2 regions of the Micromonospora sp. M42 genome follow, and region 2 is predicted to be linked to the other one. Evidence: riboswitches for the same ligand, from Rfam matches in the RefSeq annotation. Region 2 holds a riboswitch; the other holds the start of a gene.
The links. A riboswitch is a leader RNA that binds a small molecule or an ion and turns the genes downstream of it on or off. The one in region 2 is predicted to bind cobalamin.

Region 1: linked by a shared signal. The riboswitch ahead of MCBG_RS01835 (ribonucleoside-diphosphate reductase subunit alpha) and the one ahead of MCBG_RS11105 (ABC transporter substrate-binding protein) in region 2 are both predicted to bind cobalamin.

What each region holds. Positions count from the first base shown of each region.
Region 1 covers NZ_KK037233.1:492,597-500,831, reverse strand. The annotation lists gene MCBG_RS01845 (LysE family translocator) at 1-567, shown strand, start outside; gene MCBG_RS01840 (PrsW family glutamic-type intramembrane protease) at 603-1,430, opposite strand; cobalamin riboswitch at 1,551-1,767, shown strand; gene MCBG_RS01835 (ribonucleoside-diphosphate reductase subunit alpha) at 1,880-4,276, shown strand; gene MCBG_RS01830 (ribonucleotide-diphosphate reductase subunit beta) at 4,267-5,295, shown strand; gene MCBG_RS01825 (MFS transporter) at 5,317-6,552, opposite strand; gene MCBG_RS01820 (condensation domain-containing protein) at 6,591-7,583, opposite strand; partial or broken gene MCBG_RS34980 (hypothetical protein) at 7,747-7,875, opposite strand; gene MCBG_RS01815 (glycosyltransferase) at 8,041-8,235, opposite strand, start outside.
Region 2 covers NZ_KK037233.1:2,452,361-2,460,595, reverse strand. The annotation lists gene MCBG_RS11120 (FG-GAP repeat domain-containing protein) at 1-1,306, shown strand, start outside; gene MCBG_RS11115 (N-acetylmuramoyl-L-alanine amidase) at 1,327-3,399, shown strand; partial or broken gene MCBG_RS31690 (MFS transporter) at 3,624-3,863, opposite strand; cobalamin riboswitch at 4,452-4,636, shown strand; gene MCBG_RS11105 (ABC transporter substrate-binding protein) at 4,678-5,661, shown strand; gene MCBG_RS11100 (FecCD family ABC transporter permease) at 5,706-6,725, shown strand; gene MCBG_RS11095 (ABC transporter ATP-binding protein) at 6,725-7,483, shown strand; gene MCBG_RS33920 (hypothetical protein) at 7,717-8,124, shown strand; partial or broken gene MCBG_RS33915 (cobyric acid synthase CobQ) at 8,082-8,235, shown strand, end outside.

The DNA.
Region 1 (8,235 bases), 2.0 Mb from region 2:
CTCACCCCCGGGCCGGACATGATGTTCGTGCTCGCCAACGCCACCCGGTACGGCGCGCGGGCCGGGGCGGTGGCGGCGCTCGGGGTCGCGGCCGGGGAGGCGGTGCACGTCGCCGCCGTGGTGGCCGGACTCGCCACCGTGATCGCCGCGTCCCCGGTGCTGTTCACCGCGATCCGGTGGGCCGGTGCGGCGTACCTGATCGTGCTGGGCCTGCGGGCGCTGCGCGGCACGGGCCGGCCCGGCGTCGCGGCGGACGGGGCGGACGGCGGCGGCGCCGGGCGGGCGTTCCGGCGCGGGCTGCTCACGAACCTGCTCAACCCGAAGATGATCCTGTTCAGCGTGGCGTTCCTGCCGCAGTTCGTCCGGCCCGACGCGGGCCCGGTGGCGGCACAGCTGGTGCTGCTCGGCGCGCTGTTCGTCGCGGTGCAGCTCACCGTGGACCTGGCTCTCGGCGTGGGCGCCGGGCGGTTCGCCCGCCGCTGGGGCGACAGCCGCTGGTCGCGGCGGGTCGACCGGCTCTGCGCTGTCGCCTTCGTCGCGCTCGGTGTCCGGCTGGCCGCCGGCTGACGCTTGCTCGACTCCAGCTCGCCGAGATGGCGGCATCAGGAGGGCTCCGACCCCGCCACCTCGGCGAGCTGGTGAGGATCACGCTCCGGCGCCCGGGGCGGGGCGGCGGGCCGCTCGCGGTCCAGGTGCAGGCGCAGCAGCACCCAGCCCAGCGACACACCGCCGATGAACACGTACGCGGGCTGCGTGCCGAACGTGTCCCAGCAGGTGTGCAGCGTGACGGCGGCGGCGAAGGTGAGCAGGAACGCCGCCAGTCTCCGGCCGCCGGGCGCGGCGGCGAACGTGAACAACGCGGCGGCGGTCAGCCCGGTCCAGGCCAGGTGCGCGGCGGGCGCGGTGAGACCGCGAACCAGCAGCGTCCGCTCGACGGCGCCGAGGTTGCCCTCCGACCCGACGAACGCGGCGAACGCGTACCCCATGGTCTCCAGCGCGGCGAACCCGGCGCCGGAGGCCACGCCGATCACCAGGCCCTGCGCCGGTGACCGGTGCCGCCGCCACAGCAGCAGGATGCCGGCCGGCACGATCAGCTTCGCGGTCTCCTCGGCCAGGCCGACGAGCGCCATCGGCAGGACGCCGAGGCGGTGCAGCGTGCCGTACTCCAGCCAGCCGGCGGCGACCACGCCGACCACGCCGCCGAGAAGCGCGGCGACGCCGACGACGGAGCCGGGGACCGGGCGGCGGGCCGGCCGCCCCTGGGCGAAGGCCAGGAACGTGGCGGGCGCGACGCACGCGCCGAGCACGATCAGCGCCGGTACGAACGTGACGGTGCCGGTGCCGGACAGTGTCTCCAGCACCAGCAGGTGAAGCCCGACGCCGACGAGCAGGACCGCCACCCACGCCCAGCGGCGTCCGGTATTCCCCATACGCCGAGTATCGCGCCCGGCGGCGAGCGCCGGCATCGGGGGTAGGCACTGTGGACAGTGAGATCCATGCGACACGCCCGACACGACATCTGGTGTTGCCCAACCGCCCCCACCGCCATATATGGTGGTGCCGCAGCTGGTTCGGCCGAGCCCTCCGGGGCGGGGCCGAGGCAAGAGGGAACCCGGTGGAAATCCGGGACTGCCCCGCAGCGGTGAGTGGGAACGACAGCCGTCAACAGCACTGGGCCACCGGCCTGGGAAGCGACGGCCGGTAGGCGACCGGCGACCCCGGTCGGGCCCGCGAGTCCGAAGACCTGCCAGCGCGCCGTGCGCCTCCGCGTACGGCGGCCGGAGGTCGCGCGGGACGACCGACGCCAGCAGCCGGGCCGGCCGCGCCGTGCCCGTTGGCGTCTCCCGCCGTCTCCAGACGGTGACAGCGAGGAGAGGTCATGACTGTCGTGCAGGAAAGCCCGCCGGCCACCGGCGGCGGGTCCGAGGCCCGCCGGCCGGCGATGCGGGTACGCAAACGGGACGGCGACACCGAGCCGGTGGACGTCGGCAAGATCGTCCGGGCGGTCGAACGCTGGGTCGCCGACCTGGACGAGGTGGACCCGCTGCGGGTGGCCACCAAGACGATCAGCGGGCTCTACGACGGGGCGACCACCGCCGAGCTGGACCGGCTGTCGATCCAGACCGCGGCGGAGCTGATCGGCGAGGAGCCGCAGTACTCGAAGCTGGCGGCAAGGCTGCTGGCCGCGTACGTGGACAAGGAGGTCCGCGGTCAGGGCGTGGCGAGCTTCAGCCAGTCGATCGCGTACGCGCACGGGCTGGGGCTGATCGGCGACGAGACGGCCGCGTTCGTCGCCCGGCACGCCCGCAAGCTCGACGACGCCGTGGACCCGGACGGCGACAGGCGGTTCGAGTACTTCGGACTGCGTACCGTGGCCGACCGCTACCTGCTGCGGCACCCGCAGTCGCGGCTGGTGGTGGAGACGCCGCAGTACTGGCTGCTGCGGGTGGCCTGCGGGCTGTCCCGCACCCCGGGCGAGGCGGTCGGCTTCTACCGGCTGATGTCCAGCCTGGCCTATCTGCCCAGCTCCCCCACGCTGTTCAACTCCGGCACCCGGCACACCCAGATGTCGTCGTGCTTCCTGGTCGACTCGCCGCGCGACGAGCTGGACTCGATCTACGAGCGCTACCACCAGGTGGCGAAGCTGTCGAAGTTCTCCGGCGGTATCGGCATCGCCTGGTCGCGGGTGCGCGGCCGGGGCGCGCTGATCCGGGGCACGAACGGCCGGTCCAACGGCATCGTGCCGTTCCTCAAGACGCTCGACGCCGGGGTGGCCGCGGTCAACCAGGGCGGCCGGCGCAAGGGCGCGGCCTGCGTCTACCTGGAGCCGTGGCACCCGGACGTGGAGGAGTTCCTGGAGCTGCGGGACAACACCGGCGAGGAGTCCCGGCGTACGCACAACCTCAACCTGGCCAACTGGATCCCGGACGAGTTCATGCGCCGGGTCGAGGCCGACGGCGAGTGGTCGCTCGTCGATCCGTCGGACGCCCCGGAGCTGCCCGACCTGTACGGGGAGGCGTTCGACGCCGCGTACCGGGCGGCGGAGAAGAACGCGGTCCGCACGGTACGGGCCCGGGACCTGTACGGGCGGATGATGCGCACGCTCGCGCAGACCGGCAACGGCTGGATGACGTTCAAGGACGCCGCGAACCGGCTGTCCAACCAGACCGGTGAGCCGGGCAACGTGATCCACCTGTCCAACCTGTGCACCGAGATCCTGGAGGTGAACGACGACGCCGAGACGGCGGTGTGCAACCTCGGCTCGGTGAACCTCGGCGCCCACGTCACCGCCGACGGGGTGGACTGGGAGCGGCTGCGCGCCACGGTCCGCACCGCTGTGGTGTTCCTCGACCGGGTGATCGACATCAACTACTACCCGGCCGAGCAGGCGGCGGCGTCGAACCCGCGCTGGCGGCCGGTCGGGCTCGGCCTGATGGGGTTGCAGGACGCGTTCTTCACGCTGCGCCTGCCGTTCGACTCCCCCGAGGCGAAGGAGCTGTCCACCCGGGTGCAGGAGGAGATCCTGCTGACCGCGCTGGAGACCTCCGCCGGGCTGGCCGAGCAGTTCGGGCCGCATCCGGCGTACCCGCAGACCCGGGCCGCGAAGGGTGACCTGCACCCGGACCTGTGGGGCGCGGAGCCGGCGCAGGCCGGACGGTGGGCGGCGCTGCGCGAGCGGATCGCCGCAGGCGGGCTGCGCAACTCGCTGCTGGTGGCGATCGCACCGACCGCCACCATCGCCTCCATCGCCGGCTGCTACGAGTGCGTGGAGCCGCAGGTGTCCAACCTGTTCAAGCGCGAGACGATGTCCGGGGAGTTCCTCCAGGTCAACACGTACCTGGTGCGGGAGCTGAAGGCCCGCGGACTGTGGACGCCGCAGGTCCGCGACCGGATCAAGCGGGCCGAGGGCTCGGTGCAGGACATCACCGAGCTGCCCGCGCCGGTGCGGGAGCTGTTCCGCACCGCCTGGGAGCTGCCGCAGCGGGCGCTGATCGACCTGGCCGCCGCGCGGGCGCCGTTCGTCGACCAGTCCCAGTCGCTCAACCTGTTCCTGAGCGCGCCGACCATCGGCAAGCTGTCCTCGATGTACCTGTACGCCTGGAAGGCCGGGCTGAAGACCACCTACTACCTGCGTTCCCGTCCCGCCACCCGCATCCAGCAGGCCACCGTCGCCCCGGTGCCCGCCCCGGTGCCCGGCGTGGTCTCCGCCGTGAGCGACGACGAGGCGCTGGCCTGTTCCCTGGAGAACCCCGAGAGCTGCGAGGCATGCCAGTGACCACCACCGCACCGACCCGGCACATGCTGCTCGACCCCGGCATGGACCTGACCCTGCGGCCGATGCGCTACCCGCGCTTCTTCGACCGGTTCAAGGACGCGATCAGGAACACCTGGACGGTCGAGGAGGTGGACCTGCACTCGGACCTCGCCGACCTGGCGAAGCTGTCCCCCGCCGAACGGCACCTGGTGTCGCGGCTGGTGGCGTTCTTCGCCACCGGCGACACGATCGTCGCCAACAACCTGGTGCTCAACCTCTACCAGCACGTCAACTCGCCCGAGGGCCGGCTCTACCTGTCCCGGCAGCTGTTCGAGGAGGCGGTGCACGTCCAGTTCTACCTGAACCTGCTCGACACGTACGTGCCGGACGAGAAGGAACGGTTCGCCGCGTTCGCCGCGGTGGAGAACATCCCGTCGATCGCCCGCAAGGCCGAGTTCTGCTTCCGGTGGATCGACTCGATCTTCGAGCTGCGCGAGCTGCGGACCCGCGACGACCGGCGGGCGTTCCTGCTCAACCTGATCTGCTTCGCCGCGTGCATCGAGGGCCTGTTCTTCTACGGCGCGTTCGCCTACGTCTACTTCCTGCGGTCCCGGGGCCTGCTCAACGGGCTGGCCTCCGGCACCAACTGGGTGTTCCGGGACGAGTCCATGCACATGGCGTTCGCGTTCGACGTGGTGGAGACCGTACGCGCCGAGGAACCGGACCTGTTCGACGCCGAGATGGAGAAGCAGGTGAAGGAGATGCTGGCCGAGGCGGTGGAGTGCGAGGTGAGCTTCGCCGCGGACCTGCTGGGCCAGGGCGTGCCGGGGATGTCGCTGGCCGACATGCGCGAGTACCTCCAGCACGTGGCCGACCGGCGCCTGGCGGTGCTCGGCATCGCCCCGATGTACGGCAGCGCCAACCCGTTCGCGTTCATGGAGTTGCAGGACGTGCAGGAGCTGTCCAACTTCTTCGAGCGGCGGGTGTCGGCGTACCAGGTCGGGGTGACCGGCAGCGTCACGTTCGACGACGACTTCTGACCGCCGCCCCCGCCCCGGCCGTCACGGCCGGGGCGGGGCCGGGCTCTCGCCGGGCAGCGCCGCCGCCCGCACCCGCCCGATCAACGCCACCACGGCGAGCGCCAGCACGGCCACCACCACGAACGCGGTACGCAGGTCCAGCGCGCCGGCGAGCAGGCCGATCACCGGCGCCGCGAGCAGCGCGCCCGGCCACTGGCCCATCGCCACCACGGAGACGCCCTCGCCGGACGTGAGGCCCGGCTGCTCACCGGCGAAGCCGAGCACCGTCGGGGTCACGCACGCCAGGCCGAACCCGAGCAGTCCGAACCCGGCCATCACCGCCGCCGGATGGGGGTACGCCACCGGCAGCGCCACGCCGGCCGTCGCGACCAGCGCGGACAGCCGGACGAAGCGGATCCGCCCGACCCGGCCGGCCAGCCGGTCGCCGAACAGCCGGGCGACGGTCGCGGCCAGCGAGAGACAGGTGTACGTGGCCGCGGCGAGCACCGCCGTGGCGCCGGCCACCTCGGTCGCGTACAGCGCGCTCCACTGGGCGCCGGCCATCTCGATGAACGAGGCGAGGAAGGCGATCACCGCGAGCAGCAGCAGTTGCGGGGTGAACCGGTCACGCAGCCGGCGCCGCGCCTCGCCGTCCTTGGTCTCCTGGCGGGGCGTGTCGGGCAGCCAGCGGTGCGTGCCGATCAGCAGCGCGCCCAGCAGGACACTGGTGACGGCCATCTGCGCCGACGGCGACATCCCGATCGCCGCGGCCCCGGTGCCGCAGAGGCCGCCGACCAGCATGCCGATGCTGAAGCCCGCGTGGAACGTGGACAGGATGGGCCGCCCGTACCGCTTCTGCACCTCGACCGACTGGGCGTTCATCGGCGTGGCCAGCAGGTTCGCCGCGAAGCCCCAGACCGCGAGGCCGCCGACCAGCGCCACCACAGTGGTGGACGCGGCCAGCAGCGGCGCGTTGAGCAGGATCAGCGCGGCCCCGGCCAGCGCCAGCCGGCGGGTGTTGATCCGGCTGATCAGCACCGCCACCACGACCAGGGAGACCAGCTCCCCCGCGTTCGTGGCGATGTTCGCCAGGCCCCAGCCGGTGTTGCCGACCCCTACCGCGTCCCGCACCTCCGGCACGCGGGCCGACCACCCGCCGATGGCCAGGCCCATGATGACGAAGAGCAGCGCCACCGACCAGCGGGCCCGTACGGCCGAGCGGGGCACCGGCGGCGCGGGCTGCTCCGTCGTGTGCTGGTTCGTCGAGGTGTCCGTCATGGTCGTCGTACCTCTCTGGGATCGGTCCGTCGGAACTCCTACCCGATCGCGTGGTCGAGGAAGCACGCACCGTCAGGAAGGCGTACCCGTTCCGGTGTGGTGCCGGGGTCGGTGACGAGCGCCGAGACCACCGCGACGTAGTCGTCGATCAGCCCGCGTACCAGGTCGTCGCCGAAGACACCCCGGTTGCGGATCACCACGCCGCCGGCCCGGTCGTCGTCCACCACGACGATCGGTGAACCCCGCTTGACCCAGACGGGCAGACACTCGGGCGGCACGTCGGCGGCGACCACCGGCGGCGGGGTGCCGGGCGCGGCCCGGGCGGTGATGTCGACCGGCTCCACCCGCAGATCCGGGCAGTGCAGCACCGGCGACGCCGACGCGGCGGACTGGAACCAGGCGTCGAACAGGTGGTTGTCCGGCCAGGGGCGGATCGCCGCGAAGCCGGGACGGACCGCCCGGGCCAGCCGGTGGTACGCGGTGGCGTGCGCGACGGCCCCGGCCAGCGAGGCGTGCGCGGCGCCGACCACAGCGCTCATCGGCGCGTCCGGCGCAACGTCGACCGGCAGGTAGACGTTGTTGGTGAACTGCCCGACGAGCTGCCGGGACAGCGGGCTCTCCCGGCCCAGCGTGGTGGTGCCCAGCACCACCCGGGACCGGCCGGCCCGCCGCGACAGCAGCACCAGGTACGCGGCGAGCAGCAGCACGTACGGGCTGGTGCGGGCCCGCCGTGCGGCCGGGCGCAGCGCGCGGTGATCTCGGGCGGGAACGCGAAGCGGGTGGCCACCTCGGCGCTGAGCGCGACGTCCGGCGCCGGCGGCGACGCCGGGAAGAGCTGGTACGGCTCCACCGGCCGCAGCCGGTCCCGCCAGTACGCGGCCCGGGCGGCGGCGTCGACGCCGTTGCCGGACTGTCCGCCTCCTGGAGCGCGGCGAGCGCGGCCGGGTCCACGCCCAGCGGCGGCTGCGGGTCGGCCGCGCCGAGCCGGGCCGCGTACGCGTGGCACAGGTCCTCAAACCACGACGCGGCACGACCAGCCGTCGGAGACCATGTGGAAGAAGGCTGTCCGGTGGATGAGCCGGGTCGCGGAGAGCCGGACCAGCGCGGCCCGCCACAGCGGCGCCGGCCGGGGTCGAACGCGTCGTTGCGGTGCGCGTACGCGATCTGCTCGACGCGGGCCTGCTGCTCGGCCGGCGGCAGTCCGGACAGGTCGACGTACTCCAGCGGCGACTCCACGTGCGGCAGGATCCGCACCTCGGGCTGCACGCCGATGCGGTCGAACCGCATCCGCAGCGCGTCGTGCCGGTCCACCACGTCCTGCATCGCCTGCCGCAGCACGTCGACCCGCAGCGCGCCCCGCAACCGGCGGAACTCCACCACCACGAGCCGTGAGGCGCCGGGACGGGCCGGGTCGAGCGCGGTCATGAACTCCCACATCATTGCTGGCCGGGGGCCAGCGGGTACGTCGTCGGCACTGCCACTCCCCCGTCAGGCCGCCACCGGCGGCGCGGCCACCGGCGCGACCGGCCGGTGGTCCGTCTCGTCCGGCTGGTAGTCCGCCTCGTCCGGCGCGCGGAAGCCGGTGAAGAGCAGGTCGGGACGGCCGAGCCGCAGCGAGGTGACGAACGCGGCCCCGTCGAAGAGCGTCTCGATCGCCGCGCAGGCCGCCGACTCGGCCACCGC
Region 2 (8,235 bases):
CCGGTCGTACAACGTCAACGACAAGGTCATGCTCTCCACCTTCGAGGCGGGCTGGGTCGAGTCCCACATGAACAACCTGCCCTGCGGCGACAAGTCCAGCCTGGGCGTGTTCCAGCAGCGCTGGGACTACGGCTGGGGCACGCCGGAGCAGATCATGGACCCGGTCTACGCCACCACGCAGTACGTCACGCGTGCGATCACCTGCGACCGCAACAACCCCGGCTACACGGCGGGCCAGGTCGCCCAGTGCGTCCAGCGATCGGGCTTCCCCGACCGGTACGACCAGGTGGCGGGGACCGCGCGCACGCTGCTCAACCAGGCGGCGCGTACCCACGGCATGGCAGGCGGCTCGTCGACGGACGTGAACGGTGACGGCCGCGACGACATCCTCACCTTCACCCAGAACGCCTCCGCCGACGTGTACGCGAGCACGTCGACCGGAACCGGCTTCGCCGGAACGTCGGGGAAGTGGAACGACTTCTTCTCCATCGGCGGGGAGACCGCGTCGACGGGCGACGTCAACGGTGACGGCCGCGACGACATCGTCACGTTCGCGCACGGCAACACCGGCGACGTGTACGTGGCGCTGTCGAACGGGTCGGCGTTCACGTCGCCGGGCCGGTGGCACGACTGGTTCGCCCCCGGTGCGGAGATCGCCGCCGTCGGTGACGTCAACGGCGACGGCAGGGACGACATCGTCGCGTTCACGCACAACGCGACGGCGGACGTCTACGTGGCGCTGTCAACCGGGTCGTCGTTCTCGGGCACGGCGGTGAAGTGGCACGACTACTTCTCCATCGCCGGGGAGTTCCCCGCCCTGGGCGACGTCAACGGCGACGGCAAGGACGACATCATCACCTTCACCCAGGGCCCCGCGTCAGCGGCGGACGTGATCGTGTCGCTGTCCACCGGCACGTCGTTCGGGGCGCCGCAGAAGTGGCACGACCTGTTCGCCGTGGGTGCCGAGCAGCCGCGGGTGGGGGACGTCAACGGCGACGGCAAGGACGACGTCGTCACGTTCACCTGCAACGCCGACGCCGACGCCGACGCCGACGCCGACGTCTACGTCGCCACCTCCACCGGCACCGGCTTCGCCGGCACCACCGTCAAGTGGCACGACTTCTTCTGCCTGCCGGGCGAGTTCCCCTACCTGGGCGACGCGAACGGCGACGGCAAGGACGACCTCATCGTCTTCACCAAGGGCGCCACGAACGACGTCTACGTCGCCCTGTCCACCGGCACCACCTTCGGTGCCAGCAGCAAGTGGCACGACTACTTCGGGCTCACCGGTGAGGTGACGCTGTGACACCAGGATGGGAGGCCCCCGTGGCCGGAACACGACGGAGACGGCGACGCACCGGCGTCGCCCTGCTGGCCGCGGCGCTCGCCGGCGGGATCGCGGTGCAGCCCGCGCCGGTGTCCGCGACGCCGCCGGGCCGGACCGCGCTGGACGCCGCGTTCGTGCGGGCGGCGCAGGAGTACGACGTACCTCGGGACGTCCTGGTCGCGGTCGGCTACGGCGAGTCCCGCCTCGACGCGCACGGCGGCAAGCCGAGCCAGGCGAACGGCTACGGGGTGATGCACCTGGTCAGCAACCCCGCCCAGCACAGCCTGGAACGGGCAGCGAAGTTGACCGGCGAGCCGGTCGCGCGCCTGAAGACCGCCACGCCGGCGAACATCCGCGGCGGTGCGGCCGTGCTGCGCGAGCTGGCCGACGCCGAGGGGCTGACCGCGCGGGATCGGGACCGGGTGACCGCCTGGTACCCGGTGGTGGCGCGGTACGGCGACGCGGCCGACGACGCCACCGCACGCCTGTACGCGGACGGGATCTACGAGCTGGTGCAGCAGGGCATCCCGGGCGCGGTGCCGGTCCGGGCGCACCGGGTCGAGCCAGAGCGGGGTCGCTACGCCGCCGTGGCGCCCGCCGGCACCGCGTCCCGTACGCTCGCCGCCGCCGTGCCCGAGTACCCGCCGGCGCGGTGGGTGGCTGCCAACGGAGCGAACTACGGCGTGGGGCGGCCCCGCCGGATCACCACTGTGATTCTCCATGTCACCCAGGGGTCGTACGCCGGTACGATCAGCTGGTTCCAGAACCCGTCGGCCGGGGTCAGCGCCCACTACGTGGTGAAGTCCAGCACCGGCGAGATCACTCAGATGGTCCGCGAGGGCGACACCGCTTACCACGCCCGGTCGGGCAACGCGTACGGCGTCGGCATCGAGCACGAGGGGTACGTCGACAACCCGGCCTGGTTCACCGACGCGATGTACCGTTCCTCGGCCGCGCTTACCCGTTACCTGTGCGACAAGTACGGCATCCCGAAGAACCGCACCGGCATCAAGGGGCACAACGAGATCCCGGGCAACGACCACACCGACCCGGGACCGAACTGGAACTGGAACTACTACCTCTCGCTGGTGAACCAGGGTGGCGGGGGCCCGACCGCCCGCTATTTCGGTGGTTCGCCGACGGATTTCACCGGTGACGGCCGGGATGACGTGGTCGCGTTCACCCACGGTGCGCTGGCCGACGCGTATGTGGCCACGTCGACGGGTTCGTCGTTCGCGGGCACGTCGGTGAAGTGGCACGACTGGTTCGCCCTGTCCGGAGAGACCCCCCTGACCGGAGACGTCAACGGCGACGGACGCGACGACGCCATCGTGTTCACCCACGGCACCACCGCCGACGTCCACGTCGCCCTGTCCACCGGCACATCCTTCGCCGCATCCGCGAAATGGCACGACTGGTTCGCCCCCGGCACCGAAGTCCCCGCCGTCGGCGACGTCAACGGCGACGGCCGCGACGACCTCATCACCTTCACCCACGACACCGACGCCGACGTCTACGTCGCCCTGTCCACCGGCACCTCCTTCACCGGCACCGCCGTGAAATGGCACGACTACTTCTCCATCGCCGGGGAGTTCCCCGCCCTCGGCGACGTCAACGGCGACGGCCGCGACGACCTCATCACCTTCACCCAAGGCCCCGCCACCGCTGCCGACGTCATCGTCGCCCTGTCCACCGGCAACGGCTTCGGGGCACCGCAGAAATGGCACGACCTGTTCGCCGTCGGCGCCGAGCAGCCCCGGGTGGGCGACATCAACGGCGACGGCCGCGACGACATCGTCACCTTCACCTGCAACACCGACGCCGACGTCTACGCCGCCACCTCCACCGGCACCACCTTCGCCGGAACCACGATCAAGTGGCACGACTTCTTCTGCCTAACCGGCGAGTTCCCCTACCTCGCCGACGCCAACGGCGACGGCAAAGACGACCTCATCGTCTTCACCAAAGGCACCACCAACGACATCTACGTCGCACTCTCCACCGGCACCACATTCGCCCCCAGCACCAAATGGCACGACTACTTCGGCCTCACCAGCGAAACCACACTCTGAGCCCGACGGCGAGCGACGCCGGCCCGGATCGGGACCGGCGTCGCTCGCCGTCCACCTACCGCTCCACCACGTTGCGCGAGCTGGAGGCAGGCCTGACCGACGGGCTGGCCTTCGCTGCCGCGCTCACGTTGCTGGTCGTGGCGGGCTGTCGCGGTGCGGCTGCGGCAGCGGCGTCACCTGCGCCTGGCCACCTGACCGGCGGGGACGTGGGCGGAACCCGGGGAGACGATCGCGGTCAGGCCGGCGGTGGACAGCGTCGCCCCGCCCAGGTCGAGACGCCCACCGGTCGGGTCCCGCGATTCCGGGACCAGTATCCGGCCGGCGAGCAGGCAGATCACCACGATCGGGACGTTCACCAGGAAGATCGCACCCCAGGGCAGGTGAGCCAGGACGAGTCCGCCGATCGGCGGCCCGGCGGCGAAGCCCAGCGCACTGGTCGCCGCCCAGATGCCGATCGCCGGGGACCAGCAACAACATCTTCCCGCTCGTCCCCGGCGTGGACGGCGTGGTACGCGGCGAGAAGGGCAACGTCCGCTGCGTGGTCCTGCACGATACGCCCCTTGGAACCTTCGCCGAACGCACCCTGATCGACCCTCGCGCAGCGTGGTTCTACCCGACGGCGTGGACCCGGTGCGGATCGCCACCGCCATGAACCCGGGCGATGTCATCCTGGATCGCGCTGACGCGCCGCATCAACTTCACCGCGGGCCAGCGCGTCCTTGTCCTCGGCGCCGTCGGCAACGCAGGTCGGATGGCGATCCAGATCGCGAAGTACCGTGCTCGCTCGTCGAGCTCTTCGACGTCTGCATCGCCGGCCTCATGCCCACGACCGAGGAGCCGGTCGCCGGCGGACGTGGCCTCGCACCTGCGCTCACGTATTGCTGCTCAGCCTCAGCCACGGCGCTCACTGTCGATCACGTGCCCTCGCCCAGCCACCGCGCACGAGAAAGGAGCCGGATGGGTTGCGGGCCGACAGCCACGCCGAGGCCGGTCCGGCGCGTCGGATTTCCCACAGCGGGTGCCCGGACCGGATCCGCGGCGAGCGCGGGCCGTTATGGTGGGGACGCCGTGGTGTTCGGGAAGCCGGTGTGATGCCGGCGCGGCCCTCGCCACTGTGATCGGGAGACCGTCGGCCCTCGTCGTTTCGCGAGGTCACTGGGCAGAGATGCCTGGGAAGGCCGGCCGGCGGTTGCTTGTCCCGTCAGCCAGGAGACCGGCCACGGCACGTTCGTCCCCGTCCACGAGGTGTTGGAAGGCGGTCCCGCTGTGCGGTTCCCCATGCCCTGGCGCGTTGCCGCGCCGTTGTTGCTGTCCACTGTGCTGCTCACCGGCTGCGGCGCCGATGCCAAGCCTGCTGCCGCACCACCGGCGGTGTCCGCTGGACCGGTCGCGGTGACCAACTGCGGCACCCCGGTGACCATCGCGGCGCCACCGATGCGGGTCGTCACCATGAACCAGGCCGCCACGGAGATCATGCTGGCCCTGGGCCTGCAAGATCGGATGATCGGCACGGCCTACCTCGACGACGCGATCCTGCCCGCCTACGCGGACGCCTACGCGAAGATCCCGGTGCTGGCCAAGGAGTACCCGACCAAGGAGAAGCTGCTCGAGGCTGAACCCGATTTCGTGTACGCGTCGTACAACAGCGCGTTCGGTGACGAGGGGGTCGGTGACCGCGCCGACTGGCAGAAACTCGGCGTCGGCACCTACATCTCCCCTGCCGGGTGCCCGGCGCAGACCCGGCAGGCGAAGCTCGCCATCGGCGACGTGTTCACCGAGATCCGCGAGCTCGCGGTGATCTTCGGGGTGAGCGACCGCGGCGAGAAGCTGATCGCCGACCACGAGGGCCGCATCGCCACGGCCGCAGGCACCGCCCGCAACGTGAAGGTCATGTGGTGGGACGGCGGCAGCGACGCCCCGAGCGTCGGCGCCTGCTGCGGCGCCCCCAACATGATCATGTCGGCGGCCGGGGTCACCAACGCCTTCGCCGACCTCACCGGCAGCTGGGGCGACACAAGCTGGGAGACCGTCACCGACCGCAACCCCGAGGTCATCGTGCTCGTCGACGCGAGCTGGGATCCCGCCGCGCAGAAGAAGACCTTCCTCGCCGGGCACCGCACCCTCAAGGACCTGCCCGCGGTCAAACAGCAGTGGTACGTGGTGATCCCGTTCTCGTCAACCACGGCCGGTGTCCGCAACGTCCTCGGCGTCGAAGCCCTCGCCCAGGGCATCGCCGCGCTGCCGTCCGGGGCCCCGAGCTGACCGCCGTCACCACCCGGCCCGCCCCGGTGCGCACCCACCGCCCGGTGCGGGCGGTCGGCCTGGCCGCGCTCGTGCTGGCTCTGGTCGCCGGTCTGGTGCTGTCGGTGGCCGTCGCGGTCACCATCGGCCCGGCCGACCTGACTGTCGGGACGGTGTGGACGGTCGTCGCCGGCCACCTGGGACTCGCGAACTCGGACGTGCCGCTGCTGCGCGACCACATCGTCTGGGACCTACGTTTGCCCCGGGTTCTCGGCGCCGCCACGGTGGGGGCGGGCCTGGCCGCGGCCGGTGCGGTCATGCAGACCGTCACCCGCAATCCCCTGGCGGACCCGTACCTGCTCGGGGTCTCCTCAGGGGCGTCGCTGGGCGCGGTCCTGGTGGTCGTGGCCGGCATCGGTAGTGGCGTAGCCGCGCTGACCGGCGGCGCCTTCCTCGGTGCCCTTGTCGCGTTCCTGCTGGTCGTGGGCCTGGCCGGGAGGTTCGGGGCATTGTCGCCGACGCGCGTGGTGCTGACCGGGGTCGCGGTGGGACAACTGTGCGCGGCACTGACCTCTTTCGTGATCATCTGGGTGGCCGACCCGCACGCCACGCAGAGCATCACGTTCTGGCTGTCCGGGTCGATGGCCCGCGCCGACTGGACGGCCCTGGGCTGGGCGGTACCGGTGCTGGTCGTGGTGCTGGCGGTGGTCGGCTGGCACGCCCGTACCCTCAACGCCTTCGCCTTCGGTGAGGAGGCCGCCGCGAGCCTCGGCGTCGAGGTGAACCGGCTGCGGTGGCTGCTGCTGGTCGGCACCGCCCTGCTGACCGCCGTGCTGGTCGCGGTCAGCGGCGCGATCGGGTTCGTCGGGCTGATCCTCCCACACGCCGCCCGCCTGATCACCGGACCGGACCACCGGCGGCTGCTACCGGTCGCCGTGCTCGCCGGCGCCATCTTCCTGACCTGGGTCGACACCGCCGCCCGCACCGTCTTCGAACCGCGTGAGCTGCCGGTCGGGGTGCTGACGGCACTGGTCGGGGTGCCGGCGTTCTTCCTGATCCTGCGCCGCCGGGAGGTACGCGGCTGATGCTTCAGATCTCCGACGTCTCGTGGGCGGTGCCCGCCGCCCGCATCCTCGACCACGTCACCGGCACCGTCCCGGCGGGCAGCCTGGTCGGGCTGCTCGGCCCGAACGGCTCCGGCAAGACCACCCTGCTGCGGGCCGTCGCCGCCCTGGTGCGCCCGGATACCGGCAACATCACACTCGCAGGCGACGACGTGACTCGGCTGCGGCGCCTTGCCCTGGCCCGGCGCATCGCGTTGCTGGCCCAGCACGCCGAGACCGACCTCGACCTGACCGTCCGCGACGTGGTCCTGCTCGGCCGCATCCCGCACCGCCGGACCCGCTGGTCCGACACCGGCTGCGACCATGCCGCCGCGGTCGAGGCACTGGGCCGGGTCGACCTGGCCGGGTTCGCCGACCGTAAGTGGCAGACCCTGTCCGGTGGGGAACGCCAGCGCGTCCAGCTCGCCCGCGCGCTGGCCCAGGAGCCGGAACTGCTGCTGCTCGACGAACCCACCAACCACCTCGACATCGGCCACCAGCTTCAGCTGCTGCACCTGGTCCGCCGATCGCAGGTCACCGCCCTCGCCGCGCTGCACGACCTCAACCTGGCCGTCATGTTCTGCGACACCGTCGTCGTACTGCACCACGGCCGGGTCGTCGCCGCGGGACCACCCGCACGGGTGCTCACCCCGGCGCTGCTCGCCGACGTGTACGGCGTCGACGCAGACGTGCGGGTTCACGACGGGCGGACCGTCATTGAGTTCCGGCCGCCGTCATGACCCGGCACGTGCTGCCGGTGCCCGGTCGGTCACCCACCACGCTGGCCACGACACGATCCACCAGCTCGCCGAGCAGATGGCCGCGCGTCTGGGCGTATTCGTGCACAGGTGTTTCCTCGACGGCGCGAAACCGTTTGCTGCACGCGGCGCTCGACGCGGCCACCGGTTCACTGGTCGGACGTGACCCGGCGGTTCGACGCGCCCCGCGCCGGCAACCCGATTATCCTGGCACGATGACCGAGGCCGGCGCTGGGCCGGCGTTCCTCGCGGCGCAGCAGGCGGCGGGAGTCATTGCGGCCAGACACCGCGGTGACTTCGCCGGCGCCGAGGAACTGCTGGGCGCCATCGGCGACGAGACCGTGCGCACCCGGGTTTCATGCTGCTCGCCGAACTCGCCCTTGGCCCTGGTCCAGTCACAGACAGGGCAGAGCATGGACGAACTCGTCCATGAGGTCACGTTGCTGATGGCCGAAGTGGTGGGCAGCGTCGGACACCAGCCCGGGCTGGACCTCGCCCACGCCGAGCCCGGCGGTCCGGCGGATGGACAGCAGGCGATACTGGGGCGGTGGAAGGACAGGCTCGCCGAACCGGGCGGCTCATGGTGGCGGGCACGACGTCGGACGCGGGCAAGAGCCGGGTGACGACCGCGTTGTGCCGGGCCTTCGCACGGCGCGGTGTTCGGGTCGCTCCGTTCAAGGCACGGAACATGGCGAACAATTCGATGGCGTGTGCGGGTGGGGCGGAGATCGGCC